DNA from 2 places in the Clostridioides sp. LIBA-7678 genome. Region 1 is predicted to be linked to the other one. Evidence: a T-box and tRNA genes for the amino acid it is inferred to sense, from the RefSeq annotation. Region 1 holds a T-box; the other holds one or more tRNA genes.
The links. The T-box of region 1 lies ahead of ileS (isoleucine--tRNA ligase). A T-box ahead of a tRNA ligase gene usually reads a tRNA of that ligase, here a tRNA-Ile.
Positions count from the first base shown of each region.

Region 2: it encodes a tRNA-Ile, which carries the amino acid that the T-box ahead of ileS (isoleucine--tRNA ligase) is inferred to sense. The anticodon was not compared.

Region 1 is NZ_CP196987.1:3,040,652-3,055,960, forward strand. Features, by position in the region: gene ACTG46_RS14370 (DegV family protein) at 27-869, opposite strand; gene ACTG46_RS14375 (TetR/AcrR family transcriptional regulator) at 1,054-1,626, shown strand; gene ACTG46_RS14380 (hypothetical protein) at 1,787-2,059, opposite strand; gene ACTG46_RS14385 (YitT family protein) at 2,171-3,043, opposite strand; gene ileS (isoleucine--tRNA ligase) at 3,341-6,448, opposite strand; T-box leader at 6,539-6,771, opposite strand; gene ACTG46_RS14395 (DivIVA domain-containing protein) at 6,946-7,473, opposite strand; gene ACTG46_RS14400 (YlmH family RNA-binding protein) at 7,508-8,293, opposite strand; gene ACTG46_RS14405 (YggT family protein) at 8,303-8,560, opposite strand; gene ACTG46_RS14410 (cell division protein SepF) at 8,579-9,037, opposite strand; gene ACTG46_RS14415 (YggS family pyridoxal phosphate-dependent enzyme) at 9,077-9,781, opposite strand; gene ACTG46_RS14420 (biotin/lipoyl attachment domain-containing protein) at 9,791-10,426, opposite strand; gene ACTG46_RS14425 (PTS sugar transporter subunit IIC) at 10,807-11,847, shown strand; gene ACTG46_RS14430 (PFL family protein) at 12,316-13,671, opposite strand; gene ACTG46_RS14435 (ACT domain-containing protein) at 13,698-13,967, opposite strand; gene ACTG46_RS14440 (hypothetical protein) at 14,258-15,309, opposite strand, start outside.
Region 2 is NZ_CP196987.1:144,438-159,746, forward strand. Features, by position in the region: gene ACTG46_RS01005 (anaerobic ribonucleoside triphosphate reductase) at 1-1,101, shown strand, start outside; gene nrdG (anaerobic ribonucleoside-triphosphate reductase activating protein) at 1,123-1,662, shown strand; rRNA gene ACTG46_RS01015 (16S ribosomal RNA) at 2,465-3,967, shown strand; tRNA gene ACTG46_RS01020 (tRNA-Ala) at 4,023-4,098, shown strand; rRNA gene ACTG46_RS01025 (23S ribosomal RNA) at 4,372-7,268, shown strand; rRNA gene rrf (5S ribosomal RNA) at 7,468-7,584, shown strand; tRNA gene ACTG46_RS01035 (tRNA-Leu) at 7,590-7,678, shown strand; tRNA gene ACTG46_RS01040 (tRNA-Ile) at 7,690-7,766, shown strand; rRNA gene ACTG46_RS01045 (16S ribosomal RNA) at 7,877-9,379, shown strand; tRNA gene ACTG46_RS01050 (tRNA-Ala) at 9,435-9,510, shown strand; rRNA gene ACTG46_RS01055 (23S ribosomal RNA) at 9,784-12,680, shown strand; rRNA gene rrf (5S ribosomal RNA) at 12,795-12,911, shown strand; tRNA gene ACTG46_RS01065 (tRNA-Asn) at 12,918-12,992, shown strand; tRNA gene ACTG46_RS01070 (tRNA-Leu) at 12,998-13,083, shown strand; tRNA gene ACTG46_RS01075 (tRNA-Met) at 13,098-13,173, shown strand; tRNA gene ACTG46_RS01080 (tRNA-Glu) at 13,188-13,262, shown strand; tRNA gene ACTG46_RS01085 (tRNA-Gly) at 13,272-13,345, shown strand; tRNA gene ACTG46_RS01090 (tRNA-Val) at 13,351-13,426, shown strand; tRNA gene ACTG46_RS01095 (tRNA-Asp) at 13,432-13,508, shown strand; tRNA gene ACTG46_RS01100 (tRNA-Gly) at 13,519-13,593, shown strand; tRNA gene ACTG46_RS01105 (tRNA-Arg) at 13,603-13,676, shown strand; gene cdaA (diadenylate cyclase CdaA) at 14,591-15,309, shown strand, end outside.

The DNA of each region.
Region 1 (15,309 bases):
ATGGCTTCAATTTTTCACATCATGATTTATATAGCAGTAATTAAAATTGCACCTTTTGAAGTATATGTACCCATAACTGAGCCAACTTCACAGATTACAACATCTTTATATTTTACATCTTTCTCCATAACTTCCCTTACTTTTTGAGCCTTCTCAGGACAGTTTGCATGTCCTATAAATAAGACCTTTTCTTCTCTGTCTTTAATCTTGGATTCTACCAAATTAATCAACTTTTTCAAGCTATTCCCTTCACCTCTTGCCTTATCTATTGGAGTTACAATGCCATCTGCAACTTGTATTATAGCCTTAAAATTCAATGTATTTATAATTTTTCCTGCTATAGGGTTTATTCTTCCACCCTTGATAGCATTTTCTAATGTCTCTAAAGTCCCCAAAAATGGTGGATTATCTTTGTATTTATCTATTATTGAAACAATTTCTTCGATTTCTTTTCCTTCTTTGATTAATATTGCTGCTTTTAACACAAGTTGTCCTATTCCAATTGACCCACTAAGTGAGTCTATAACCTCAATTTTTTTATTGTTCCCTTCCTTTTCAAACATATCTTTTGCCAAAAGTGCACTATTATAAGTACCAGATAATCTTGAACTTATATTAATCACCAATATACTTTCTTCCTGACAATGATATGCTTCTAAAAATTTATCAGGTGAAGGACATGATGTTTTTGGTAGTACTTTGCTTTCACTCATTTTTCTATAGAAAGTTTCATTATCTATTTCCTTTCCAGATATATAACTTTCTTCTCCAAAAGATACATTTAAACCAACAACTTCAATGTTGTATTTTTCTATTATATCATTAGGTAAGTCACATGCACTATCCACTATCAATTTTATTTTATCCATATTAACCTCACTATAAGATATTGTTTTTATTTATTCAGTCGGTCGTACGACCGATTTAATTACTATTTTATATTTTGAACGAAAAAAAGTCAATAGATATAGATTCTTGCTTTATTGACAATAAATATCCATAAGCTTATAATGTTATTAATTTGTTATAAATATACATAGAAAGGTAGGTTTTATGAAAACAAACAATATGAAACAGGCTATTTTATCATCTGCAACCAATTTAATAGCCAAAAATGGAGTTCAAAATACTAGTCTTGCTGATATTGCAAAAGATGTAAATATAAGTAAAGGTACTTTGTATTATCACTACGCATCTAAAAATGATATTATATATGATATTGCAGACACTCATTTAGAAGTTATAACCAGTGCTATATTAAACTGTGTAAAAAACGTCAAATCAAAAAATTCTCAAATAGAAATGGTTAATTTAATCTTAGAGAAAATATCTACTATAGAAAGTCGTGGTAGAGTACATATGTATCTTATTTGTGAAGCAATTACTTCAAATGATGATTTGAAAGAAAGAATGAGATTAAAATATATTGAATGGAGAACTACTCTTAAATCTGAAATTGTTGAGTCCTTAGAAAAATACAGTAGAAGTGAAAATGAACAAGATGCTGAATCATTTTCCTTCTTACTTATGTCTATAGTAGATGGTTTAGTTGTCCAAAGCTTATTAAGGACAGAAAAAATACCTTATGAAAATATAGCTTCTTTTTTAATTAACCATTGGATTTAAATTTAATGCTTAATATGTAATAAAAGTGAACTATTAAATTCTTTGAATTTAACAGTTCACTTTCTTATTTATTATTAATAATTTTATTTAAAACATTTAATTTTTATTTAAACCTTCATGGAATCACAAAATAAAAATCTTTTATAAATTTTAAATATCTCTATTTATGTTCATGCATATGTCCATCTGAGTGTTCATGCCCATGTGTATGCGCATGCTCATGACTATGCTCATGAGTCCCTGAGAAACCATCCTCATGATTATGGTCGTGACCTACACCATTTACGTGTTCATGTCCATGCCCATGACTATGAGAATGTTGATGTGAATGCTCATGATTATCTCCTCCACAACAGCCTTCTCCCCCAGTTCCACAACATCCACTTGTGTGTGGATTATGGTGATTTCTTACTACAAATCTCTCTCTTAACATATTCTTATACCTCCTAGTATATTATTGAGTACTTCATGTACCCCATTAATTATAGTATACATCTAACTAGATGCAATCACAATACATATGGTATTTTTTAACATTGACATTTTAAAGAAACTTATCTTTAAAACCTCCTCCTTTTACTTCTTCCACATTATTAACAGAAATAAAGGCCTCACTATCCATATCATAAATCAAATCTTTAAATTTACCTATCTCATTTGCAGATATTATACAATAAATCATTTTTTTCTTATTTTGTGTATATGCTCCTTCTGCCTCTAGAAAAGTTACTCCTCTTCCCATCTTATTCATTATTACTTTGGATATTTCATCATATTTATTAGATATTAGAAGTATAGATTTTTTTCTATCAAAACAATCCTTTGCTATGTCCATTGTAAAAGAAATTATATACATAGCAATTAAAGTATACATTACCAACTTAGCTCCAAATAAAAATGCACCTGCACATACTACAAAGAAATTTATAAATAAAAATGTATTTTTCATAGGTATATCGTACTTTCTTTTCATTATAGCTGCTATTATGTCAAGACCTCCAGCAGTAGCTCTTGCTTTAAAAGTCAACCCCATACCTATTCCAGTTAAGGCACCACCATAAATACACTGTAGCATAGTGTCATCTATTGGAAAATATTTAGCAATATCCTGTGTTAATCCAAGAGCAACAGAAAATAACAGCATATTAACAAAGCTTATTAACAAAAATTTATTATCAAAATACTTTTTAGCTATAATAAATATTGGTATATTCATCAAAAAACTGGATATTCCTTGATTTATACCAAATAACTTATATAATATAACACAAATCCCAGCTACTCCTCCACTTAATAACTTGGCTGGTGCTAGATATAAATTTATTCCTATGGTTGATAGAATCATACCCAATATAATAAGACCATATTGTAAAAATATGTTATTATCAATACTTAGCTTTTTACTTTCACCATACATCAAAACGCACCCCTTTGCATAATAAATAAACCACCCTGCATTATACACAATAAATTTATAAATAAATTTATCAGAAGTAGTTTACTCTAAAATATTATTCATCCTCACTTAAACGTTTATTCACTAATATTCTATCACATACTATAAATAATTTATATGATTTATATAGATTTATTTACTGTAAATTTTGGAATATTTCAACATTTTATTGAATAGATAATTATACTGTATTAAAAAATCCCTATAGAAATTTATAAACTAATTTCTATAGGGATTTTAATTAACTAACTATTATTTTTATTTTTTTGTAACTTTTATACCTGTCATATGGTCATTTAAGTTTTGTTCTTCTAAAGATTTATCATCCACTCTGTTTATTTCTAAAGCTAAAGTCTCAGACTTGATATATTCATCGAAATGGTCAACAGCCTTAGCAATTTCATCATCACCACAGTAATCTATCACTATATTATCTAATACTTCAAAGTTATTAGATTTTCTTAATTGCTGTACTTTAGATATAAATTCTCTAGCATAACCTTCATCAACCAATTCTTCAGTTAACTTAGTATCTAGTATAACGAAAAGATTGTTTTCAACAGATACATTAAATCCTTCTTTAGCAGTTATACCTATTAACACTAAATCCTTATTAAACTCAAAAGCTTCACCATCTAAATCAACTGTTAAACTTTCACCATTTTCAAGTTTATTAACAGCTTCATGTGCATTTAATTTATTTAATGCTACTACAAATAAATTCATCTTAGCACCTAGTAATGGTCCTGCTGCCTTAAAGTTTGGTTTTAGACTAAAGTTCATGTACTCATCTAAGTCTTTAGCAAATACTACCTCTTTAACATTAAGTTCTTCTTTTATTAAATCAACTACATCACTTATTGTATCTTCAAACTTACCATCTACTAATACTTTTTGTAATGGTTGACGAACTTTTATTCTTTCAACTTCTCTTGAAGCTCTACCTAAAGTAACTAGATTTTTAGCTAAATCCATTTTTTCTTCTAATTTAGAATCCATTAATTCTTCATTAGGCTTAGGATATTCAGCTAAGTGAACAGATACTTCTCCTGTTAGATTTCTGTACATTTCTTCTGACATATATGGTGCAAATGGAGCTATAGCTCTGCAAAGACCATGTAATAATTCATAAGTTGTATTATATACTGCCTTTTTATCTTCTGTTAACTCAGTTGCCCAGAATCTTCTTCTTGAACGTCTGATATACCAGTTAGATAAATCATCATTTATGAAATCTTGTATCATTCTTAAAGTCTTATTTAATTCAAATATAGCTAAATTTTCTTCTACATCTTTCATTAATTTATTAAACTTAGATAGTATCCATCTATCAAGTTCTGGTCTATCTTTATATTCTACAAAGAATTCAGTTGGATTTATATCATCTGTATTTGCATATAAAGTGAAGAAGTTATATACATTCTTCATAGTTCCTATAAATTTACTTTGTATTTCTTTTAATCCATCCATATCAAATTTAGTTGGAGTCCATGGTGGAGAAACATATAGTAGATACCATCTTAATGCATCTGCTCCATATTGGTCAAATAACTCCATTGGGTTTACTGTATTTCCTCTTGATTTACTCATTTTCTTTCCTTCTTTATCAAGTACAAGGTCTGGAACTAACACACTCTTATATGGTGCTTTACCTAATACAAATGTTGATACTGCAAGTAATGAGTAGAACCAACCTCTAGTCTGGTCTATACCTTCTGATATATAATCAGCTGGGAATAATTGGTCAAAGTTCTCTTTATTTTCAAATGGATAGTGGTGTTGAGCAAATGGCATAGCCCCACTATCAAACCAACAGTCTATAACTTCTGTTACTCTTGTCATTGGTTTTCCACATTTTTCACATTTTAAATGTATATCATCTACATATGGTCTATGAAGTTCAACTGTCTCTGGATTTACATCTTCTATAGCTTTTTGAGCTAATTCAGCTCTTGAACCTACTGAATCTGTATGACCACATTCACATCTCCATATAGGAAGTGGAGTTCCCCAATATCTAGTTCTTGATATTGCCCAGTCATTTAGATTTTCTAACCAGTTTCCAAATCTCTTTTCACCTACAAAGCTTGGGAACCATTTTACACCATTGTTATTTTCTATTAATTTATCTTTAAGTTTAGTCATCTCTATATACCAACTTGGTTTTGCATAGTATACTAGTGGAGTTTGACATCTCCAACAATGTGGATAGTTATGAACTACTTTTTCTTTACTAAATAATTTATTTTCAGAAGCCAGCCATTTTATTATTTCAACATCTAGCCCATCTTCCATTACAAATTTACCTTCCCAAGGAGTAGCTGTAAATTTACCAGTTTCATCTACTGGTTGTACAACTGGTAAATCATATCTCTTACCTGTATTATAGTCATCTTCACCAAATGCTGGTGCTGTATGAACTATTCCAGTACCATCTTCAGTAGTTACATAATCTCCTACTGTAATGAAAAATGCTTTTTTGTCAACTTCTACAAAAGGCATTAATTGTTCATATTCTAATCCTTCTAAGTCTTTACCCTTCATTTCTTCTAAAACTTCATAATCTTCACCTAGTACTTTATTAGCTAAAGGTTTAGATACATAATATACCTCGTCACCTTTCTTAACTTTTAAGTAATCAACATCAGCATTTACTGTTAATGAAACATTTGATGGTAAAGTCCATGGAGTTGTTGTCCATGCTAGGAAATATTCCTCAGCATCTTTTTTCTTAAATTTAGCTATAACTGTATTAGTTTTTACTTCTTTATATCCTTGTGCAACCTCATGACTAGCAAGACCAGTTCCACATCTTGGGCAATAAGGAAGTATTTTATGCCCTTCATAGATATATCCTTCTTTGTTGAATTTATTAAGTATCCACCATACAGACTCTATATAGTTATTGTCTAAAGTTATATATGGATTATCTAAATCAACTTCATAAGCCATTCTCTCAGTCATTATTCTCCATTGTTTTTCAAATGAGAAAACTGATTCTCTACATTTTTGGTTGAACTCAGCTATTCCATACTCTTCTATTTGTTGCTTACTAGTAAGACCTAATTCTTTCTCTACTTGTATTTCAACTGGTAATCCGTGTGTATCCCAACCAGCTTTTCTCTTTACTTGATAACCAGACATTGTTTTATATCTACAAACTGAATCTTTAAGTGTTCTAGATAAAACATGGTGTACTCCAGGATTTCCATTGGCTGTAGGAGGTCCCTCATAGAATACAAAACTTGGGTCATTTTCCCCTTTTTCTAAAGTTTTTTCAAGTATATTTATATCTTTCCAATAATCAAAAACTTGTGCTTCTGCTTGTTTTACTGAACTGTCCACTAATGGCTTAAATTTCGCCATATAAATCACCCTTTCCTATAAATATTATAATTCCAAAATTTTTTATTCTTTCACATAAATTTAAATACTAAAAAACTCGCCCCCTTTAAACAAAGGGACGAGTTATAAATCGCGTTACCACCCTAATTCTATATGTGAACTTAATGCTATCCACATATAACACTCTAATAGTATAACGGTACTAACCGGCACAGCTTAATAGAATTTAATCGTTCAGCCTGCAGCTCAAGAGTGATTTTTACCTTTATAAATTCATTGGTTCTCAGCATACCCAATTCTCTGTAAAATTATCTAAAGATAATTGTCTCTATCAACGCTTTTAAAAATTTATCTGTGTTTATATGAAATTCTATAACAAATAATTTGAATAGTCAATATATTTTTGAAAAATATAATAATTTCTATTTTTCTCACATTTTTATCCTATTTTAAATTTTTGTTATAGATTTCTCAAACTTCTACAATAATTTCACCTAAAAATCCAATAAATCATAGCTTTATTCTAGAGTTGTAGCAGCTTCATCATTACTATAATTATACACTGTTGTTCCTTCAAATGCATTTACACATTTTTCATCTACATCATAAAAAATTTCATCAACACTTCTTATCTCATCTTCTAATAGTGATTTAAATTTATTTCTAAATATCTTAAATTCTTTAACTAAAGCATCATACTCTTTTCTTATCTCTATAACACGATTATTGGCTTGTTCTATAATTTGTCTAGCTTTTAAGTCTGCCTCTTCAACAATTATTTTAGCTTTTTTATTAGCCGCGCTACAAGTGTCTTCTGCTGCACTTTGAGCAGTTATTAGAGTAGCTTTTAATGTCTCTTCAATATTTTCATACTTGTTTACTTGGTCTTGATATAATCCTAATTTTTCTTTAAGAGCTGTATTTTCTCTACATAGAGATTCATAATCTTCTTTAATGATGTCTAAAAATTCATCAACCTCTTCATCTCTATACCCTCTTAAACCTTTTTTAAACTCTTTATTTTCTATCTCAATTGGAGTTAGCATTACATTTCCTCCCAGCTATAATTTAAATTAGTCCTTATACAATTAATCTTGCTTGAACTTTTATTTTACCTTTTTTAGTAATATCTCCTATTTGTGTTACATTAGCTCTTCCTTTGCCTCTAACAGAAATCAAATCATCATTTTTAACTATTTTAGAGGTTGAAGTTATCTTTTCATAATTGACATGGACTTTTTCTCCATTTATGTATTTTGCACTATCTTGTCTAGATATATTGTAAAGACCACTTATGACACAATCTAACCTATCTGAAGATACTGTAAATGATACTTCCTTATATTTTGAAGAACTATTAACAATGTTTTCTCTGGAAATTTCCTTTACAATTACATTATTTCTTGAAACTTTCTCCAAATTCACGATTATAAAATCGCAAATATCACTACTTACAATTACTTGACAAAAGCTATCATGTATAATTATATCTCCAATTTTTTCTCTTTTTATACCTAGACTCATAATTGCACCTAAATAATCTTTATGAGATATATTTTTAAATTTGAAATTCCCTTCTATCTGTAAAAATCTAAGAGTATCTTCTATATCCTCATATTCCATGTAAAATGGATAAATAAATACAGTGCTTCTTTCAGCTTGTTCATAACCTCCATCCACACTGTATTTTATTTCATTTGTAGAATTTAATATCGCTACAGCATTTTTCACTTCATATGGATTAAGAAACTCAGTAAACTTAACATCATAGTTTTTTATACAACTATTAGCCTTGTCTATTACTTTAAACATTTTATTTTTCAAGTCTATATCCTTTATGTGATTTGTTAATTTTAATTTATCCATTCTATCACCTTAGAATATAACCAATACTAATTGTCTTAGGAACATCAATAATACTATTGCAATTAAAGGAGAAAAATCTATAGGTCCGTTTGTGTATCTGTACATTATTGACCTTATTGGTCCTTCTATTGGCTCTGTAAGATTTTCTAAAATCTCGAAAATTTTGCTTTGTCTTCCATTTGGAAACCAAGTCATCAAGCTTTTTATAACTATCATCCATGCTATTATATCCAAAAGATAATAAAGTGCAATTCTTATTGTTCCCATATATTAACCGCCTTTTTACTATTTATTTTGCCAAGGGAAGAATGCTTTACTTTCTAATTCTTTTTTCATATTTGCATCTATATCCACATTGTTAGGAGCTAGTATAAATATTGATTTAGAAACCTTTTGTATACTTCCATCTAAAACATAAACTGCTCCATTCATAAAGTTAAATATAGATTTACGAACTTCAGAATTAGTCAACCCTTCCAAATTCACTATAACTGCCCTTCTTTGTTTTAGATGGTCTGCTATAGTTGCAGCTTCATCATAAACTTTAGGTTCAACTATTACAACTTTCATTTGACTTGTTGTATGTAAATTTACAATTTTATTTGCTTTTGCAGTACTAAATCCACTATTTATTTCTTCTTCTTGAACTATATCGTCCATACCACCTTCATATTCTTCTTCAATGTAATCTTCTTCTTCATCAACTATCCAGTTCTTAAATTTAGATATTATTCCATTTGACATTATTAACTTCCTCCTTAGAATTTATTCAGATTTGAGTAATTATTTTTTATTGTAGTTTCTTTCTCCAAAGATTGATGTTCCAACCCTAACAATGGTAGCCCCTTCCTCTATAGCAATCTCATAATCATGACTCATTCCCATTGACAAAGCATCCATTTCTACATTAGGTATATTTAGCTCTTTTATTTGTGTTGATAAATCTTTAAGACCTTTGAATACACCTCTTATTTCATTTTCATCTTCTATAAAAGGTGCCATTGTCATTAGACCTTTTATCTTTATATTTTTATATTTTTCTGACACTTCTTTGACAAAATCTATAACTTCATCTTTATCAAGTCCATGCTTAGATTCTTCTTTAGATATATTCACTTGTATTAAGCAATCTATCTCTCTATTTATTTGCTCTGCACGTTTTTGAATCTCTTCACATAATGCAATTCTATCTAAAGAATGTATCATACAAACTTTATCTATTATGTACTTAACTTTATTCGTTTGCAAAGTTCCTATCAAGTGCCAGTTTAATTTGTCACCTATAATATCATACTTTCTAGCCAATTCTTGTGGTTTATTTTCACCAACAGAAGTAATTCCTTCATTCATTGCCTCATTAACTAAATCCACATCCACAGTTTTTGTGACTGCTAAAAGGGTTATTTCTTCGCTATCTCGATTTACCTTTTTTGCAGCCTTTTCAATTTTACTTCTTATCTCAGATAAATTATCTTTAATAGAACCCATTACTATCACCTACTTTATCCTTATATTTGTGTTTATACAATTAGGTCTTAAAATTATTTTGTCATATAGATTAACACTTGTCACCCCATTTATGTCATTTTTATAATAATCCACAAATACAGAAGATTCATTTTCATAAGTTATTCCTTCTAATATGACAAATTTTACACTTTGTGATTGTTCATCAATTACATATACACCACGTTTATTGTCTTTTGTTTTTATAGAAGTTTTAGGTATTTTTAAACACTCCATCTGATTATATATTATATCAAATTCTTCGACACTTGTATCCTGATTTGAAACAATTTGGTTACTTATTTTTAATTTTAGCATTATTTTATTATTATTTTTATATATTTTGTAAACTTTTGCATCTATTTTTTTCTTACGATATTCAATTGCTACATTTTGATTTTTTTCAAAGTTCTTAGAATCTTCTTTACTTATGTATGCTGATAGATAATTGCTTTGGTCATTAGCATCTTTTTCTATATTTCCTTCTACATGAATCTTTGCATCAAATTTTTCTACTTTTAATACCAATGTATCTACATTTTTGCTAATAATCATTACTAAAACATTAAATACTAAATATATAAGAATACCAAGTATCATCAATCTGGTATATTTAATCTTTTTCAAAAACTCTCCCCCTATAAAATTTCTATCATTATAAGTACTTCTTCTAAAAAATGTTTATTCCTTTTTTATAGACTAATATTTTATGTATTAATAATTGTTTTTTTCATATTAAATTTATTTTTTATCAATCTTCCTATACAAGACTGTATTATTTATATATAATTATATTATAAAGTATAAGTTTAATTTACATTTTACATCTCAAACTTACTTTATATTCTTTTATAGTTATTTTTATTTTTAGATGCAATATAAAACCAATTAAAATTTAAAATGACTTTTGTTTTGTTGATATTAATTCATTTAGGCATTCATGCATTAGGATAACGTTATCACAACAAAGGTTTATGTCCTAAAAAAAATACAAGGAGGATTTTCTTATGTCAGAAATTTTATTAGGAACAGGTTTACTTTTATTGGTTCTATGTTGTTTCACAATTTTTAGTTACAAAGCTCCATATGGTATGAAAGCTATGGGAGCCTTAGCAAATGCTGCATGTGCTACTTTTTTAGTAGAGGCATTCAACCTTTCTTTACTTGGTGATGTTCTAGGTATGGAATTTTTTAGAAGTGTTGGTGCTGCTAATGGTAGTCTTGGTGGAGTTGCTGCTGCTATACTTGTACCTTTAGCTTTAGGAGTATCCCCAGTTTATGCAGTTTTAATAGGACTATCATGTTTAGATTTCTCTATATTATCTGGATTCGTTGCTGGATACTTTGTTTCTTTCTTAATTAAGTTTATAGAGAAAAAAGTACCACCTGGAGTAGATTTAGTAGTTGTAATACTTTTATGTGCTCCACTATCTCGTTTTATAGCATCAAATGTAGACCCATTAGTTAATAGTACACTATTACAAATTGGACAAGTTCTAATAGAGGCTACTAATATTAGCCCTATAATAATGGGAATTATATTAGGAGGTCTGATAACAGTGGTTGGAACATCCCCACTTAGTTCAATGGCTCTTACATCTATAATCGGTCTTACTGGTCTTCCTATGGCAATAGGAGCATTAGGAGCTTTTGGTTCAGCTTTTATGAACTCAACACTATTCGCAAGATTAAAGTTAGGTTCTAAAAAAGATATTATATCTGTTGCTATTGAACCCCTGACTCAATCAGACATAATTTCAGCTAATCCAATACCAATATATTCTACTAATTTCTTTGGAGGAGCTTTTTCTGGTATCATTGTAGCTTTGATGGGTCTTGTAAACATGACACCAGGTACAGCTACACCTGTGGCTGGATTTGCTATAATGTTTGCTTATAATCCAGTTAATCAAGTTCTTATAACAGCTGGACTATGTGCTTTATTTAATGTAATTGCAGGATTTGTAGGCTCAAAAATATTCAGTACCTTTAAAGTTCTTACTGCTGACAAAATACGTGGTACTGATGTAGAAGAAGAAATTGCTTAAATTTATAAGATTTATAAATTTATATTTTAAGTCAATATTTTAAATAGTAGAGTTTTATATTGTAGCAATTTTATTTATTGCAAGCGTTTTATTTTTTATTTATATTTATAATTATTATGTGTGTTGAATATTTAGATAAATTTTTATTTTTTAACTTTTTTATTTTTTAATTTAGTTTTTTATTTAGTTGATATACCAAACATCAAAAATTAGTATAATTACTATTAGATAGCATAACTTTTAAAATACATAAAAAATTTTATATTAATTAGATAGTATTAAAATAAAGCGATATATGACCATTTTACTAGGTTATATATCGCTTTATTATTATCATAATTTTAATAAATAATTTTAATAAATAATTTTTAGAATTATTGTTTTAATTATAATTTTTAATATAATATATGAATATCTTTAATTCAATCTTATAAATATTTATTTAAATATTACTATATGTAAACATACTTAGTTTTTAAATGAATGTATAGGAGCTGGAATTCTTCCTCCTCTTTGAGTAAATAACTCAGACGAATTTGTATTTATAGGCATTACTGGTGCTCGCCCTAAAAGACCTCCAAATTCCACCATATCACCTACGTCACATCCTGGAGCTGGTATAATTCTAACTGCTGTAGTTTTATTATTAATCATACCTATTGCTGCCTCATCAGCTATCATAGCTCCCAGTGTACCTGCTGTAGTACTTCCTGGAACAGCTATCATATCAAGACCTACAGAACAAATAGCAGTCATTGCTTCAAGCTTATCTATACTCAAAGCACCTTTGATAACAGCATCAATCATACCCGCATCTTCTGATACTGGTATAAATGCACCACTTAGACCTCCAACATGTGAGCAAGCCATAACTCCACCTTTTTTAACAGCATCATTTAAAAGAGCCAACGCTGCTGTAGTACCATGAGTACCAACAACTTCAAGACCCATTTCTTCTAATATATTTGCCACTGAGTCTCCAATAGCTGGTGTAGGTGCTAATGATAGGTCTATTATTCCAAATGGTACATCCAGTCTACTAGAAGCTTCTTTTGCTACCAATTGTCCAACTCTTGTAATTTTAAAGGCAGTCTTCTTAACTGTCTCTGCTACAACATCAAATGGCTCTCCTTTTACCTTTTCTAAGGCTCTTTTAACAACCCCAGGACCACTTACACCGACATTTATTATCCTATCAGCTTCACCAACACCATGGAAAGCTCCTGCCATAAATGGATTATCTTCAACTGCGTTACAGAATACTACTAGTTTTGCACAACCAAATCCCTTTGCATCTTTCGTTAATTCTGCAGTTTCTTTTATAATTTCTCCCATTTCTTTTACTGCATCCATATTTATACCACATCTTGTAGAACCTACATTTACTGAAGCACATACCTTATTTGTACTTGCCAAGGCTTTTGGAATTGATTTAATTAATATCTTATCACCCTTTGTATACCCTTTTTGAACCAATGCTGAGAATCCACCTATAAAATCTATACCTAAATCCTCTGCAGCTTTATCTAATGTCTGTGCAAACTTTACATAGTCACTTTCATCTGTTGCACCTGCAATAATAGATATTGGAGTTACTGATACTCTCTTATTTACAATTGGAATACCATATTCACGCTCTATTTCTTTTCCAACTTTTACTAAGTCTTTAGCAGAATTCATAATCTTGTTATATATTTTCTCTCTAGCCTTATCTCCATCAGGGTCTATACAATCTAATAAAGAAATCCCCATAGTTATAGTTCTTATATCTAATTGTTCTTCATCTATCATTTTGATTGTCTCAAGTATATTTCCTACATTCACTATTATCACCTCCCTATTACTGTTTTTTACAGATTATGCATTGAGTTAAATATTTCTTCTCTTTGAATTTTTACATCTACTGATAATTCTTTTCCTCTTTTTATTAAGTCTTCAACCGTTTGCTCAAAAGAATTTAATGCTTTCTCTAAATCAACTATCATAATCATTGTAAAATACTCTTGTAATATCTTTTGTGAAATATCTACTATATTAATATTTTGCTTGAATAACTCATCACTGATTCCTGCTACTATACCTGGTTTGTCCTTTCCAATTACTGTTAAAATTGCTCTCATGATAATATCCTCCCTTATTTTTTTATAAATCTTACATTTTTACAAATTGAACTTTTTATTAGCATATATTTCATTTATTTGTTAGTAAATCACTTTTTATGTATATATTTAATATATTTTAATACCTATACCTTCATTTGTCAATTTTTTTTCAATATTCTATTATTTTTATACTATTTAGTCAAATTATATGTATTGTACATTTTATTGATAACAATATATAGTTTTCATAATAATGAAAGGTATCACTTAACAAACTCATAATTTGATAAGCAATACCTTTCTAAAAATTATTTTTTTATTTTTATGAATCTAATTATATTTTTTCTTGTGCCAGGATTTACAATCAATATAGAGCAAAACATAGTTAAACTTAACACTCCAATTAAAATGAAACTCTCTTTTCCAATGCTATATTTTTTAGGTGATAATTTAGTATTAGTTTCATCTTTTTTTTCATTATTGTGATTTACTTGATTATTTGTTTTTGATTGATTATTATTCATATCTAAATTGTCATTATAAAAATCTTCATTATAAAAATATGATTGATTATTAGTGCTAAATACAGTTTTTTGTTTTAGGCCTTTATTATCATTTTCTAAGATAAAACTTTTATTAGATTTATCCTCATTTTTTAACTCATCTTCATTTTTTAAAATCTCATCTTTTTCTTCATCACTAGTTATATTATTATCATCGTTATCTTTTGGAGGATTCTTACTTGTAGTACTGCTAGAATCAGATTCTATATTGTTGTCATTTGGAGTATTAGGAGTTTTTTCATCATTACTACTATTATTATCTTCTTCTCTATCTGGGTCATCTCTTCCTCCTCCTCCACGGTCACCACCAGCATCGTCATTTTCTTGTTCATCATCTGGTGTAATCTGATTATTCCCCCCTCCTAATACAAATCCAGGTTTTAAAAATATATTTGAATACCCATCTCTTAATCCACCTTCTACTTTTACTCTAAAACATCTCAACTTAAAATCTTTAAAATTAATTATGACTTGATTTGTAATATACTCTAGTTCACTGCTTATCCAACTTATACCATCATCAGAATATTCCACAAATACCTTTTTTGCATTATATGGCATGTCATAATCTAAGACAGCTGTATAACCATATTCTCGGTTTCTAAAATACACAACTAAATTATTTATAGGCTCCTTATTTCTAATAGAGATATTTATAACTGGAAAAACATCTTGATTTAATACTATATTTTTTTCATTTAGAATATTTTCATCAAATTTACCTCTTATAATAAACTCTAGATTTTTATTTAAATCAGTATAGTAATTTGATAAATCCCACTCTACATTTATATTTG
Region 2 (15,309 bases), 1.3 Mb from region 1:
AAATTATCATGCAGAGTATCAGCTAAAAGACTATTTCCTAATTTTAGTTTCTTAGATGCGCCTTTTAATGCTAAATATTACAGAAAAGGTGAACCAGATACAGAAGCCACATATATGGGTTGTAGAACAAGAGTACTTAGTAATGTATGTGGTTCAGAAACAGTTAGTGGTAGAGGAAATATATCTTTTACTACAGTTAATTTACCAAGATTGGGTATAAAGCATGGCATTGTAAATGATGAGAAAGCTAATTTAGATAGTTTTTTTGAAGAATTAGATGAAAAGATAGACTTAATTATAGAGCAATTATTAGAACGTCTTGAGGTTCAAGGAAATAAAAAAATGAAGAATTTCCCATTCTTGATGGGTCAAGGTGTATGGAAAGGTTCTGATGATTTAGGACCAGAAGATACACTAAAAGAAGTAATAAAGCAAGGAACATTGACAATTGGATTCATAGGTTTAGCAGAATGTCTTATTGCTCTTATGGGTAAACATCACGGAGAAAGCAAAGAAGCCCAAGAATTAGGATTAAGAATAGTGTCACACATGAGAGCTAAAATGGACGAAGCCACAGATAAATATAAATTAAACTTCTCTTTAATGGGTACACCAGCGGAAGGTCTTTCAGGTAGATTTACTAAAATAGATAAAAAAGTATATGGAGAGATTAAAGGTATAACAGACAAAGAATATTATACTAATTCATTCCATGTACCAGTTTATTATAATATAAGTGCATATGACAAAATTGAGATAGAAGCTCCATATCATGAACTGACGAATGCAGGTCATATAACATATGTGGAATTAGATGGAGATCCATCAGATAATCTAGAAGCTTTTGAAACAGTTATAAAAGCTATGAAAGACTTAGGTATAGGATATGGAAGCATAAATCATCCTGTAGATAGAGATCCAATATGTGGATTTTCAGGTGTAATAGGAAGTAACATATGTCCTGTATGTGGAAGAAATGAAGATGAAAGTGATATCAAATTTGAAAGAATAAGAAGAATAACAGGTTACTTAGTTGGTACAGTTGACAGATTTAATAATGCAAAAAAAGCTGAAGTAAGAGATAGAGTAAAGCATAGATAGTTTTATTTGGAGGAATAAGTTATGAAAATAAGAATGTCATCTACTATAAGCCATGACAGTATAGTTGATGGACCAGGATTAAGGATGGTAATATGGACTCAAGGATGTATCCATAATTGCAAAGAATGCCATAATCCTCAGACACATGATTTATGTGGGGGATTTTACATGGATACAGAAGAAATTATAAATAAGATAAAATCATTAAAGTTACAAAAAGGTATTACATTATCAGGAGGAGAACCATTTTTACAGCCAGAACCATTAGAAGAAGTAGCAAAAGAAGCTAAAAGAAATGGACTGGATGTATGGTCATATACTGGATTCACATTTGAGCAGTTATTAGATAAAAAAAATAGTAGATATTTTAAAAATTTAAATTTACTAAAACAAATTGATATTTTAGTAGATGGAAAGTTTATGGCTGAGAAAAAAGATATAAGTTTAAAGTTCAGAGGTTCATCAAATCAAAGAATAATTGATGTTCAAAAAAGTTTGAAATATAAAAAAGTATTTTTAGTTGAACAATATATGAAAGATGATTTATCCATAGCAGAATAAAATATAAATAGACGGAAGTAAATATAATAATGTATTTACCTCCGTCTATCTTTATGTAATTTTGTTTATTTGCATCATATAAGATGTAATTGTTAAATAAAAATGCTTATCGTGTATTTTATTTAACTCTTTTATAAGCTGGATGATTCTAATAGATAGTTTCTAAAGGATATACAAGTATTAATTTATGGATTCTTTGCTAAGAAACTAGAATGTTTAGTTGTTATGTAAAAATCTTTAGTTACTATAAGAGAAGAATTCAAATAAATGATTAAATGTTGACAAGGAGCTCAGAAAGTAATTTACCTAGTGCCATCAAGATTGGTATTAAGCATTTTAAAAAATAGAAAATCTTTAAAATGAATATTTTTAATAATATTTCTTGGTTTGTATCTTTCTTATAAACAAATTTTATAGTATAAATCAATTAAGTAAATAAGTCTAATTACATATAATACATATATTTGTATAAAAAATATTAAATTTTGTAATTTGTGGATAAATATGTTTATAATGTGGATAATATTTAATATAATAAGTTAAAACAATATGAATCAGTTGTTTATAATGTGGATAATATAACCATATGTAAATAAATGAGATACTTGAAAGTAAAAAATGTGAAAAAAGTTATTGACTCTAAAAGGAAAAGTTGGTATAGTAATACTTGTCCTCAAGAAAAGGGCAAACAGATAAAGCATAAAGAACTTTGAAAATTAAACAGTAGGTTAATTTATAAAACAAGAAACAAACCATAAAGCCAGATATTTTGATAACAATAGTATCTGAGCCTGATAAACTTTTATTTGAGAGTTTGATCCTGGCTCAGGATGAACGCTGGCGGCGTGCCTAACACATGCAAGTTGAGCGATTTACTTCGGTAAAGAGCGGCGGACGGGTGAGTAACGCGTGGGTAACCTACCCTGTACACACGGATAACATACCGAAAGGTATGCTAATACGGGATAACATATTTGAGAGGCATCTCTTAAATATCAAAGGTGAGCCAGTACAGGATGGACCCGCGTCTGATTAGCTAGTTGGTAAGGTAATGGCTTACCAAGGCGACGATCAGTAGCCGACCTGAGAGGGTGATCGGCCACATTGGAACTGAGACACGGTCCAAACTCCTACGGGAGGCAGCAGTGGGGAATATTGCACAATGGGCGAAAGCCTGATGCAGCAACGCCGCGTGAGTGATGAAGGCCTTCGGGTCGTAAAACTCTGTCCTCAAGGAAGATAATGACGGTACTTGAGGAGGAAGCCCCGGCTAACTACGTGCCAGCAGCCGCGGTAATACGTAGGGGGCTAGCGTTATCCGGATTTACTGGGCGTAAAGGGTGCGTAGGCGGTCTTTCAAGTCAGGAGTGAAAGGCTACGGCTCAACCGTAGTAAGCTCTTGAAACTGGGAGACTTGAGTGCAGGAGAGGAGAGTGGAATTCCTAGTGTAGCGGTGAAATGCGTAGATATTAGGAGGAACACCAGTTGCGAAGGCGGCTCTCTGGACTGTAACTGACGCTGAGGCACGAAAGCGTGGGGAGCAAACAGGATTAGATACCCTGGTAGTCCACGCTGTAAACGATGAGTACTAGGTGTCGGGGGTTACCCCCCTCGGTGCCGCAGCTAACGCATTAAGTACTCCGCCTGGGAAGTACGCTCGCAAGAGTGAAACTCAAAGGAATTGACGGGGACCCGCACAAGTAGCGGAGCATGTGGTTTAATTCGAAGCAACGCGAAGAACCTTACCTAAGCTTGACATCCCAATGACATCTCCTTAATCGGAGAGTTCCCTTCGGGGACATTGGTGACAGGTGGTGCATGGTTGTCGTCAGCTCGTGTCGTGAGATGTTGGGTTAAGTCCCGCAACGAGCGCAACCCTTGTCTTTAGTTGCCATCATCAAGTTGGGCACTCTAGAGAGACTGCCAGGGATAACCTGGAGGAAGGTGGGGATGACGTCAAATCATCATGCCCCTTATGCTTAGGGCTACACACGTGCTACAATGGGTAGTACAGAGGGTTGCCAAGCCGTAAGGTGGAGCTAATCCCTTAAAGCTACTCTCAGTTCGGATTGTAGGCTGAAACTCGCCTACATGAAGCTGGAGTTACTAGTAATCGCAGATCAGAATGCTGCGGTGAATGCGTTCCCGGGTCTTGTACACACCGCCCGTCACACCACGGGAGTTGGAGACGCCCGAAGCCGATTATCTAACCTTTTGGAAGAAGTCGTCGAAGGTGGAATCAATAACTGGGGTGAAGTCGTAACAAGGTAGCCGTATCGGAAGGTGCGGCTGGATCACCTCCTTTCTAAGGAGAATTGCCTACTGTTTAATTTTGAAAGTTCTTTATGAACTTCATATTTGGGGGTGTAGCTCAGTTGGGAGAGCACTTGCCTTGCAAGCAAGGGGTCAGGAGTTCGACTCTCCTCATCTCCACCATTTAAGAGCATATTACTTAAATCTTTGATTTATCTAGTAGACTCTTACATTGCACTTTAAGCAACAGAATAAACTGAACGAATGTGAAGTTTGTTTGTTGGCGACGTGCGTTAGCACTTTAAGCAACGGGATTTATCCGTTGGCGTTGTGCGTTAGCACTTTGAAAACTGCATATATATTTAGTGATATGACATCTAATTTGTAATATATAAAGCTGATAACTTTTAAAAATTATCAAGTTGATAGACTTTAATCTATCAAACCTTTTTAACTGGTCAAGTTATTAAGGGTGCAGGGCGGATGCCTTGGCACTAGGAGCCGATGAAGGACGTGATAAGCTGCGATAAGCTTCGGGGAGTTGCACGTAAACTTTGATCCGAAGATTTCCGAATGAGGAAACTCACTTAGAGTAATGTCTAAGTATCATTAAGTGAATACATAGCTTAATGAGGGGAACTCAGGGAACTGAAACATCTAAGTACCTGAAGGAAGAGAAAGAAATTCGATTCCGTAAGTAGCGGCGAGCGAACGCGGAAGAGCCCAAACCAATAAAGTTTTCTTTATTGGGGTTGCGGACATATCATAACGAAGAGGTATCGTAATTGAAGAGGTTTGGAAAGACCCACCACAGAAGGTAATAGTCCTGTATGTTAAACGAGAAAACTTTAGATATGATCCAGAGTACCACGGGACACGTGAAACCCTGTGGGAAGCAGGAGGGACCACCCTCCAAGGCTAAATACTACCTAGTGACCGATAGCGTATAGTACCGTGAGGGAAAGGTGAAAAGAACCCCGGGAGGGGAGTGAAATAGAACCTGAAACCCTGCACTTACAAGCTGTGGAAGCACATTTCTTGTGTGACCGCGTACTTTTTGTAGAACGGGCCAACGAGTTACGTTAAGTAGCAAGGTTAAGTACTTAAGGTGTGGAGCCGTAGCGAAAGCGAGTTTTAACTGAGCGTTCAGTTACTTGACGTAGACCCGAAACCGGGCGACCTACCCATGAGCAGGATGAAGCGAAAGTAAAATTTCGTGGAGGTCCGAACCCACGAGCGTTGAAAAGCTCGGGGATGACTTGTGGGTAGCGGTGAAATTCCAATCGAGCCCGGAGATAGCTGGTTCTCCCCGAAATAGCTTTAGGGCTAGCCTCAAGGTGAGAGATACGGAGGTAGAGCACTGAATGTCCTAGGGGGTATTGCACCTACCGAAGACTATCAAACTCCGAATGCCGTCATCTTATACTTGGGAGTCAGACTGTGGGTGATAAGATTCATAGTCGAAAGGGCAACAGCCCAGATCGTCAGCTAAGGTCCCTAAATGTAAGTTAAGTGGTAAAGGATGTGGGATTGCACAGACAACCAGGATGTTGGCTTAGAAGCAGCCACTCATTCAAAGAGTGCGTAATAGCTCACTGGTCGAGTGATCCTGCGCCGAAGATTTCCGGGGCTAAAACTTACTACCGAAGCTACGGCATCATTATGATGGGTAGGGGAGCTTCCCATACGGGTTGAAGCATGACCGTAAGGACATGTGGACAGTATGGGAGTGAGAATGTTGGCATGAGTAGCGAGATGTGGGTGAGAATCCCACAGGCCGTAAACCCAAGGTTTCCAGGGGAAGGTTCGTCCGCCCTGGGTTAGTCGGGACCTAAGCTGAGGCCGAAAGGCGTAGGTGATGGACAACAGGTTGATATTCCTGTACTACCGATAACCGTTTGAGAGATGGGATGACACAGTAGGATAAGCTAAGCACACTGTTGGTTATGTGTGCCCAAGCATTGAGGCAGTCAGAGTAGGTAAATCCGCTTTGATAATGCTGGGATGTGATGGGGAGCGAAATTTAGTAGCGAAGTAGCTGATTTCACACTGTCAAGAAAAGTCTCTATCGAGGTTAAAGGTACCCGTACCGCAAACCGACACAGGTGGGTGAGGAGAGTATCCTAAGGCCCGCGAGAGAACTGTTGTTAAGGAACTCGGCAAAATGACCCCGTAACTTAGGGATAAGGGGTGCCACCATCCGGTGGCCGCAGAGAATAGGCCCAAGCGACTGTTTACCAAAAACATAGGTTTCTGCTAAGTCGCAAGACGATGTATAGGAGCTGACGCCTGCCCGGTGCTGGAAGGTTAAGGGGATCTGTTAGAGCAATCGAAGCAGTGAACTTAAGCCCCAGTAAACGGCGGCCGTAACTATAACGGTCCTAAGGTAGCGAAATTCCTTGTCGGGTAAGTTCCGACCCGCACGAAAGGCGTAACGATTTGGGCACTGTCTCAACAACAGACTCGGTGAAATTGTAATTCCGGTGAAGATGCCGGATACCTGCGACAGGACGGAAAGACCCCATGGAGCTTTACTGTAGCTTGACATTGGGTCTTGGTACTACATGTACAGGATAGGTGGGAGGCTTTGAAACCAGGACGCCAGTTTTGGCGGAGCCATCCTTGGGATACCACCCTTGTAGTACTGGGACTCTAACCATAGGCCATGAATCTGGTCTTGGGACACTGTCAGGTGGGCAGTTTGACTGGGGCGGTCGCCTCCCAAAAGGTAACGGAGGCGCTCAAAGGTTCTCTCAGTACGGTCGGAAATCGTACGTAGAGTGTAAAGGCAAAAGAGAGCTTGATTGCAAGACATACAGGTCGAGCAAGGATGAAAATCGGACTTAGTGATCCGGTGGTTCTGCGTGGAAGGGCCATCGCTCAACGGATAAAAGCTACCCTGGGGATAACAGGCTTATCTCCCCCAAGAGTCCACATCGACGGGGAGGTTTGGCACCTCGATGTCGGCTCATCACATCCTGGGGCTGTAGTAGGTCCCAAGGGTTGGGCTGTTCGCCCATTAAAGTGGTACGCGAGCTGGGTTCAGAACGTCGTGAGACAGTTCGGTCCCTATCCGTCGCAGGCGTAGGAAATTTGAGAAGACCTGTCCTTAGTACGAGAGGACCGGGATGGACGTACCTCTGGTGTACCAGTTGTTCTGCCAAGGGCATGGCTGGGTAGCTATGTACGGAATGGATAAGCGCTGAAAGCATCTAAGCGCGAAGCCAACTTCAAGATAAGATTTCCCACCGCAAGGGTAAGACCCCAGAAAGACTATCTGGTTGATAGGTCGAAGGTGTAAGTGCAGCAATGTATTTAGCTTATCGATACTAATAGGTCGAGGACTTGACCAAATTATTTGATGTCCATTCAATAAAATATATGTGTAGTTTTTAGAGTGCTAACTCTATATATTTAAACTTGTCAAAACTTATAGATTTTTAATACTTTTTTAATTAAAAAATCGAATAAAAAAAGTATTGACACAATAAGACAAAGATGTTATTATAATACTTGTCTTAGAAAAAAATTAAATGAAAATTTAGACAATAATCTGGTTATAATAGCAGAGAGGATACACCTGTTCCCATTCCGAACACAGAAGTTAAGCTCTCTAGCGCTGATGGTACTTGGTGGGAAACTGCCTGGGAGAGTAGGACATAGCCAGGTGATGTGCCGAAGTGGCGGAACTGGCAGACGCACAGGACTTAAAATCCTGCGGGACTTACCTCTCGTACCGGTTCGATTCCGGTCTTCGGCACCACAAATTATTGTGGGCCATTAGCTCAGTTGGTTAGAGCGCCCGGCTCATAACCGGTAGGTCTGGGGTTCGAGTCCCTGATGGCCCACCACAATAATTTAAAGAACTTTGAAAATTAAACAGTAGGTTAATTTATAAAACAAGAAACAAACCATAAAGCCAGATATTTTGATAACAATAGTATCTGAGCCTGATAAACTTTTATTTGAGAGTTTGATCCTGGCTCAGGATGAACGCTGGCGGCGTGCCTAACACATGCAAGTTGAGCGATTTACTTCGGTAAAGAGCGGCGGACGGGTGAGTAACGCGTGGGTAACCTACCCTGTACACACGGATAACATACCGAAAGGTATGCTAATACGGGATAATATATTTGAGAGGCATCTCTTAAATATCAAAGGTGAGCCAGTACAGGATGGACCCGCGTCTGATTAGCTAGTTGGTAAGGTAATGGCTTACCAAGGCGACGATCAGTAGCCGACCTGAGAGGGTGATCGGCCACATTGGAACTGAGACACGGTCCAAACTCCTACGGGAGGCAGCAGTGGGGAATATTGCACAATGGGCGAAAGCCTGATGCAGCAACGCCGCGTGAGTGATGAAGGCCTTCGGGTCGTAAAACTCTGTCCTCAAGGAAGATAATGACGGTACTTGAGGAGGAAGCCCCGGCTAACTACGTGCCAGCAGCCGCGGTAATACGTAGGGGGCTAGCGTTATCCGGATTTACTGGGCGTAAAGGGTGCGTAGGCGGTCTTTCAAGTCAGGAGTGAAAGGCTACGGCTCAACCGTAGTAAGCTCTTGAAACTGGGAGACTTGAGTGCAGGAGAGGAGAGTGGAATTCCTAGTGTAGCGGTGAAATGCGTAGATATTAGGAGGAACACCAGTTGCGAAGGCGGCTCTCTGGACTGTAACTGACGCTGAGGCACGAAAGCGTGGGGAGCAAACAGGATTAGATACCCTGGTAGTCCACGCTGTAAACGATGAGTACTAGGTGTCGGGGGTTACCCCCCTCGGTGCCGCAGCTAACGCATTAAGTACTCCGCCTGGGAAGTACGCTCGCAAGAGTGAAACTCAAAGGAATTGACGGGGACCCGCACAAGTAGCGGAGCATGTGGTTTAATTCGAAGCAACGCGAAGAACCTTACCTAAGCTTGACATCCCAATGACATCTCCTTAATCGGAGAGTTCCCTTCGGGGACATTGGTGACAGGTGGTGCATGGTTGTCGTCAGCTCGTGTCGTGAGATGTTGGGTTAAGTCCCGCAACGAGCGCAACCCTTGTCTTTAGTTGCCATCATTAAGTTGGGCACTCTAGAGAGACTGCCAGGGATAACCTGGAGGAAGGTGGGGATGACGTCAAATCATCATGCCCCTTATGCTTAGGGCTACACACGTGCTACAATGGGTAGTACAGAGGGTTGCCAAGCCGTAAGGTGGAGCTAATCCCTTAAAGCTACTCTCAGTTCGGATTGTAGGCTGAAACTCGCCTACATGAAGCTGGAGTTACTAGTAATCGCAGATCAGAATGCTGCGGTGAATGCGTTCCCGGGTCTTGTACACACCGCCCGTCACACCACGGGAGTTGGAGACGCCCGAAGCCGATTATCTAACCTTTTGGAAGAAGTCGTCGAAGGTGGAATCAATAACTGGGGTGAAGTCGTAACAAGGTAGCCGTATCGGAAGGTGCGGCTGGATCACCTCCTTTCTAAGGAGAATTGCCTACTGTTTAATTTTGAAAGTTCTTTATGAACTTCATATTTGGGGGTGTAGCTCAGTTGGGAGAGCACTTGCCTTGCAAGCAAGGGGTCAGGAGTTCGACTCTCCTCATCTCCACCATTTAAGAGCATATTACTTAAATCTTTGATTTATCTAGTAGACTCTTACATTGCACTTTAAGCAACAGAATAAACTGAACGAATGTGAAGTTTGTTTGTTGGCGACGTGCGTTAGCACTTTAAGCAACGGGATTTATCCGTTGGCGTTGTGCGTTAGCACTTTGAAAACTGCATATATATTTAGTGATATGACATCTAATTTGTAATATATAAAGCTGATAACTTTTAAAAATTATCAAGTTGATAGACTTTAATCTATCAAACCTTTTTAACTGGTCAAGTTATTAAGGGTGCAGGGCGGATGCCTTGGCACTAGGAGCCGATGAAGGACGTGATAAGCTGCGATAAGCTTCGGGGAGTTGCACGTAAACTTTGATCCGAAGATTTCCGAATGAGGAAACTCACTTAGAGTAATGTCTAAGTATCATTAAGTGAATACATAGCTTAATGAGGGGAACTCAGGGAACTGAAACATCTAAGTACCTGAAGGAAGAGAAAGAAATTCGATTCCGTAAGTAGCGGCGAGCGAACGCGGAAGAGCCCAAACCAATAAAGTTTTCTTTATTGGGGTTGCGGACATATCATAACGAAGAGGTATCGTAATTGAAGAGGTTTGGAAAGACCCACCACAGAAGGTAATAGTCCTGTATGTTAAACGAGAAAACTTTAGATATGATCCAGAGTACCACGGGACACGTGAAACCCTGTGGGAAGCAGGAGGGACCACCCTCCAAGGCTAAATACTACCTAGTGACCGATAGCGTATAGTACCGTGAGGGAAAGGTGAAAAGAACCCCGGGAGGGGAGTGAAATAGAACCTGAAACCCTGCACTTACAAGCTGTGGAAGCACATTTCTTGTGTGACCGCGTACTTTTTGTAGAACGGGCCAACGAGTTACGTTAAGTAGCAAGGTTAAGCACTTAAGGTGTGGAGCCGTAGCGAAAGCGAGTTTTAACTGAGCGTTCAGTTACTTGACGTAGACCCGAAACCGGGCGACCTACCCATGAGCAGGATGAAGCGAAAGTAAAATTTCGTGGAGGTCCGAACCCACGAGCGTTGAAAAGCTCGGGGATGACTTGTGGGTAGCGGTGAAATTCCAATCGAGCCCGGAGATAGCTGGTTCTCCCCGAAATAGCTTTAGGGCTAGCCTCAAGGTGAGAGATACGGAGGTAGAGCACTGAATGTCCTAGGGGGTATTGCACCTACCGAAGACTATCAAACTCCGAATGCCGTCATCTTATACTTGGGAGTCAGACTGTGGGTGATAAGATTCATAGTCGAAAGGGCAACAGCCCAGATCGTCAGCTAAGGTCCCTAAATGTAAGTTAAGTGGTAAAGGATGTGGGATTGCACAGACAACCAGGATGTTGGCTTAGAAGCAGCCACTCATTCAAAGAGTGCGTAATAGCTCACTGGTCGAGTGATCCTGCGCCGAAGATTTCCGGGGCTAAAACTTACTACCGAAGCTACGGCATCATTATGATGGGTAGGGGAGCTTCCCATACGGGTTGAAGCATGACCGTAAGGACATGTGGACAGTATGGGAGTGAGAATGTTGGCATGAGTAGCGAGATGTGGGTGAGAATCCCACAGGCCGTAAACCCAAGGTTTCCAGGGGAAGGTTCGTCCGCCCTGGGTTAGTCGGGACCTAAGCTGAGGCCGAAAGGCGTAGGTGATGGACAACAGGTTGATATTCCTGTACTACCGATAACCGTTTGAGAGATGGGATGACACAGTAGGATAAGCTAAGCACACTGTTGGTTATGTGTGCCCAAGCATTGAGGCAGTCAGAGTAGGTAAATCCGCTTTGATAATGCTGGGATGTGATGGGGAGCGAAATTTAGTAGCGAAGTAGCTGATTTCACACTGTCAAGAAAAGTCTCTATCGAGGTTAAAGGTACCCGTACCGCAAACCGACACAGGTGGGTGAGGAGAGTATCCTAAGGCCCGCGAGAGAACTGTTGTTAAGGAACTCGGCAAAATGACCCCGTAACTTAGGGATAAGGGGTGCCACCATCCGGTGGCCGCAGAGAATAGGCCCAAGCGACTGTTTACCAAAAACATAGGTTTCTGCTAAGTCGCAAGACGATGTATAGGAGCTGACGCCTGCCCGGTGCTGGAAGGTTAAGGGGATCTGTTAGAGTAATCGAAGCAGTGAACTTAAGCCCCAGTAAACGGCGGCCGTAACTATAACGGTCCTAAGGTAGCGAAATTCCTTGTCGGGTAAGTTCCGACCCGCACGAAAGGCGTAACGATTTGGGCACTGTCTCAACAACAGACTCGGTGAAATTGTAATTCCGGTGAAGATGCCGGATACCTGCGACAGGACGGAAAGACCCCATGGAGCTTTACTGTAGCTTGACATTGGGTCTTGGTACTACATGTACAGGATAGGTGGGAGGCTTTGAAACCAGGACGCCAGTTTTGGCGGAGCCATCCTTGGGATACCACCCTTGTAGTACTGGGACTCTAACCATAGGCCATGAATCTGGTCTTGGGACACTGTCAGGTGGGCAGTTTGACTGGGGCGGTCGCCTCCCAAAAGGTAACGGAGGCGCTCAAAGGTTCTCTCAGTACGGTCGGAAATCGTACGTAGAGTGTAAAGGCAAAAGAGAGCTTGATTGCAAGACATACAGGTCGAGCAAGGATGAAAATCGGACTTAGTGATCCGGTGGTTCTGCGTGGAAGGGCCATCGCTCAACGGATAAAAGCTACCCTGGGGATAACAGGCTTATCTCCCCCAAGAGTCCACATCGACGGGGAGGTTTGGCACCTCGATGTCGGCTCATCACATCCTGGGGCTGTAGTAGGTCCCAAGGGTTGGGCTGTTCGCCCATTAAAGTGGTACGCGAGCTGGGTTCAGAACGTCGTGAGACAGTTCGGTCCCTATCCGTCGCAGGCGTAGGAAATTTGAGAAGACCTGTCCTTAGTACGAGAGGACCGGGATGGACGCACCTCTGGTGTACCAGTTGTTCTGCCAAGGGCATGGCTGGGTAGCTATGTACGGAATGGATAAGCGCTGAAAGCATCTAAGCGCGAAGCCAACTTCAAGATAAGATTTCCCACCGCAAGGGTAAGACCCCAGAAAGACTATCTGGTTGATAGGTCGAAGGTGTAAGTGCAGCAATGTATTTAGCTTATCGATACTAATAGGTCGAGGACTTGACCAAATTATTTGATGTCCATTCAATAAAATATATATGTGGTTTTTAGAGTGTTAACTCTAAAGAAACTAGTATTACTAGATTCTAAAAGCTTAATAGAAATATTAAGCATAAAGATTATGTGGTTACAATAGCAGAGAGGATACACCTGTTCCCATTCCGAACACAGAAGTTAAGCTCTCTAGCGCTGATGGTACTTGGTGGGAAACTGCCTGGGAGAGTAGGACGTAGCCACGTTAATGTTCCAAGGTAGCTCAACGGTGGAGCAACCGGCTGTTAACCGGTAGGCTGTGGGTTCGAGCCCCACCCTTGGAGCCAAAAAAGCCGAAGTGGCGGAACTGGCAGACGCACAGGACTTAAAATCCTGCGGGACTTACCTCTCGTACCGGTTCGATTCCGGTCTTCGGCACTTATAAACAATATCGCGGGGTGGAGCAGTTGGCAGCTCGTCGGGCTCATAACCCGAAGGTCGTAGGTTCAAGTCCTGCCTCCGCAACCATTAAAAATCAAAAAGGCTCGTTGGTCAAGAGGTTAAGACACCGCCCTTTCACGGCGGTAACAGGGGTTCAATTCCCCTACGAGTCACCAATTAAATATGCGGGTGTAGCTCAATGGTAGAGTTCTGGCCTTCCAAGCCAGCTGTGAGGGTTCGATCCCCTTCACCCGCTCCAAAAATGGGACCATAGCTCAGCTGGGAGAGCGCCTGCCTTACAAGCAGGGGGTCACAGGTTCGAGCCCTGTTGGTCCCACCATTTGCGGCCTGGTAGTTCAGTTGGTTAGAATGCCAGCCTGTCACGCTGGAGGTCGAGGGTTCGAGCCCCTTCCAGGTCGCCAAACTAAATAAGCGGGAATAGTTCAGTGGTAGAGCGCAACCTTGCCAAGGTTGAAGTCGCGAGTTCGAATCTCGTTTCCCGCTCCATAATAACTTGGGTGCATAGCTCAGCTGGATAGAGCAACGCCCTTCTAAGGCGTGTGTCCGGGGTTCGAATCCCTGTGCGCTCATTAAGAAAAGTTTACTATATTTTATAGTAAACTTTTATATTGTTTAAAAAGACACAGGATACATGTATATTACCTGTGTCTTTTTCTTTATAAACTTTAAACCTTCTAAGAGTTACAGTATATTCATTAATATTGTAAACATATAAATGCTAATGTATAATAGTTTACAAGACGTTTATAAAAGTTCTAGTTAGAAAGAATCACTAACTATAGGATAAAGTCTATATACATTATATTGTATACTTTATAGTATTAATATATTAGAATGATTAATTAATTTATAAATTAATTGTACTTATATAATGAATTATGAAAAATTAAGTATTATAGAGAATTGACAATGTAATGTAACATTTATAGGTTATACTAAATGAATTATAATAGTATAGGTAATAGATGCATAAGTCTAAGAATATGCGTGTTATTTTACCTATAGAAAATAATTTCTAATAGTATTTGTAGCAGTATATTAAAATAAATTTATCTATACTAGTTATAAAGCAGATTATTATTTTAAGGCAAGAATTACATTAATAAGTTAATAAGATAATATTTATGATAGATAATGTTTCAGTTATATAATTAATGAGCAGATTATAAAATTTATTTTAGTAAATATATATTAATTAATGATATATTAAATAGGTTCTATAGCATAAAACTGTGTTAAGGCGCGAGTACTATTTTGTATTCGCGCCTTGATGGTTTGAATTATTTGACCTAAAACTAACTTTAATAAAAATATACATTTATTGAATCAATATTTTTTATGTCTTTAGAGATTATTTAACAATCTCGAACCATAAAATTAGAATTATTTACACAAAAGTTAAATAGTTTGTATAGAGTTAGATTTATATAGTATAATACATAGTGTAAATAATTAAGAAGTTATCAAACAGGAGGATAAAACTGTGTTAGATATAAATTCTTTTTTAAATGGATTTTTTAATATAATATTAAGAATGAGTATATATGATTTAATTGACATATCTATAGTAGCGTATATTTTTTACAAAATATTTATGTTTATAAAAGATACAAGAGCAGAACAAGTATTTAAAGGGATAATATTTCTTTTACTAGCAACTCAACTTAGTAACACTTTTAAACTGCATACCGTTTATTGGATATCTCTTAAAGCTCTAGATTATGGAGTTATAGCTGCCCTTATAATTTTCCAGCCAGAATTTAGAGCAGGACTTGAGCATATAGGAAGAGCAAAATTTAATTTATTTGGAAAGAATGTAAATACATCAGAAGAGACTCTTAATAGAAATATAGAGGAAATTGTAGAGGCATTATATTCACTTTCTAGACAAAAGATAGGCGCTCTTATCATAATGGAAAGAGAAACTAGAATAAGTGATATAATAAATACAGGAACTATTATTGATGCTGAGATTTCTAGACAGCTATTAATAAATATATTTATACCAAATACACCACTACATGATGGAGCTGTTGTAATTAGAGATTCCAAAGTAAAGGCAGCTGCATGTTTTTTACCTCTGACAGAAAGTAAGGATTTAAGCAAAGATTTAGGTACTAGACATAGAGCGGGAATAGGTGTAAGTGAAGTATCTGACTGTATTACACTGATTGTGTCTGAAGAAACTGGAGGCGTTTCAAT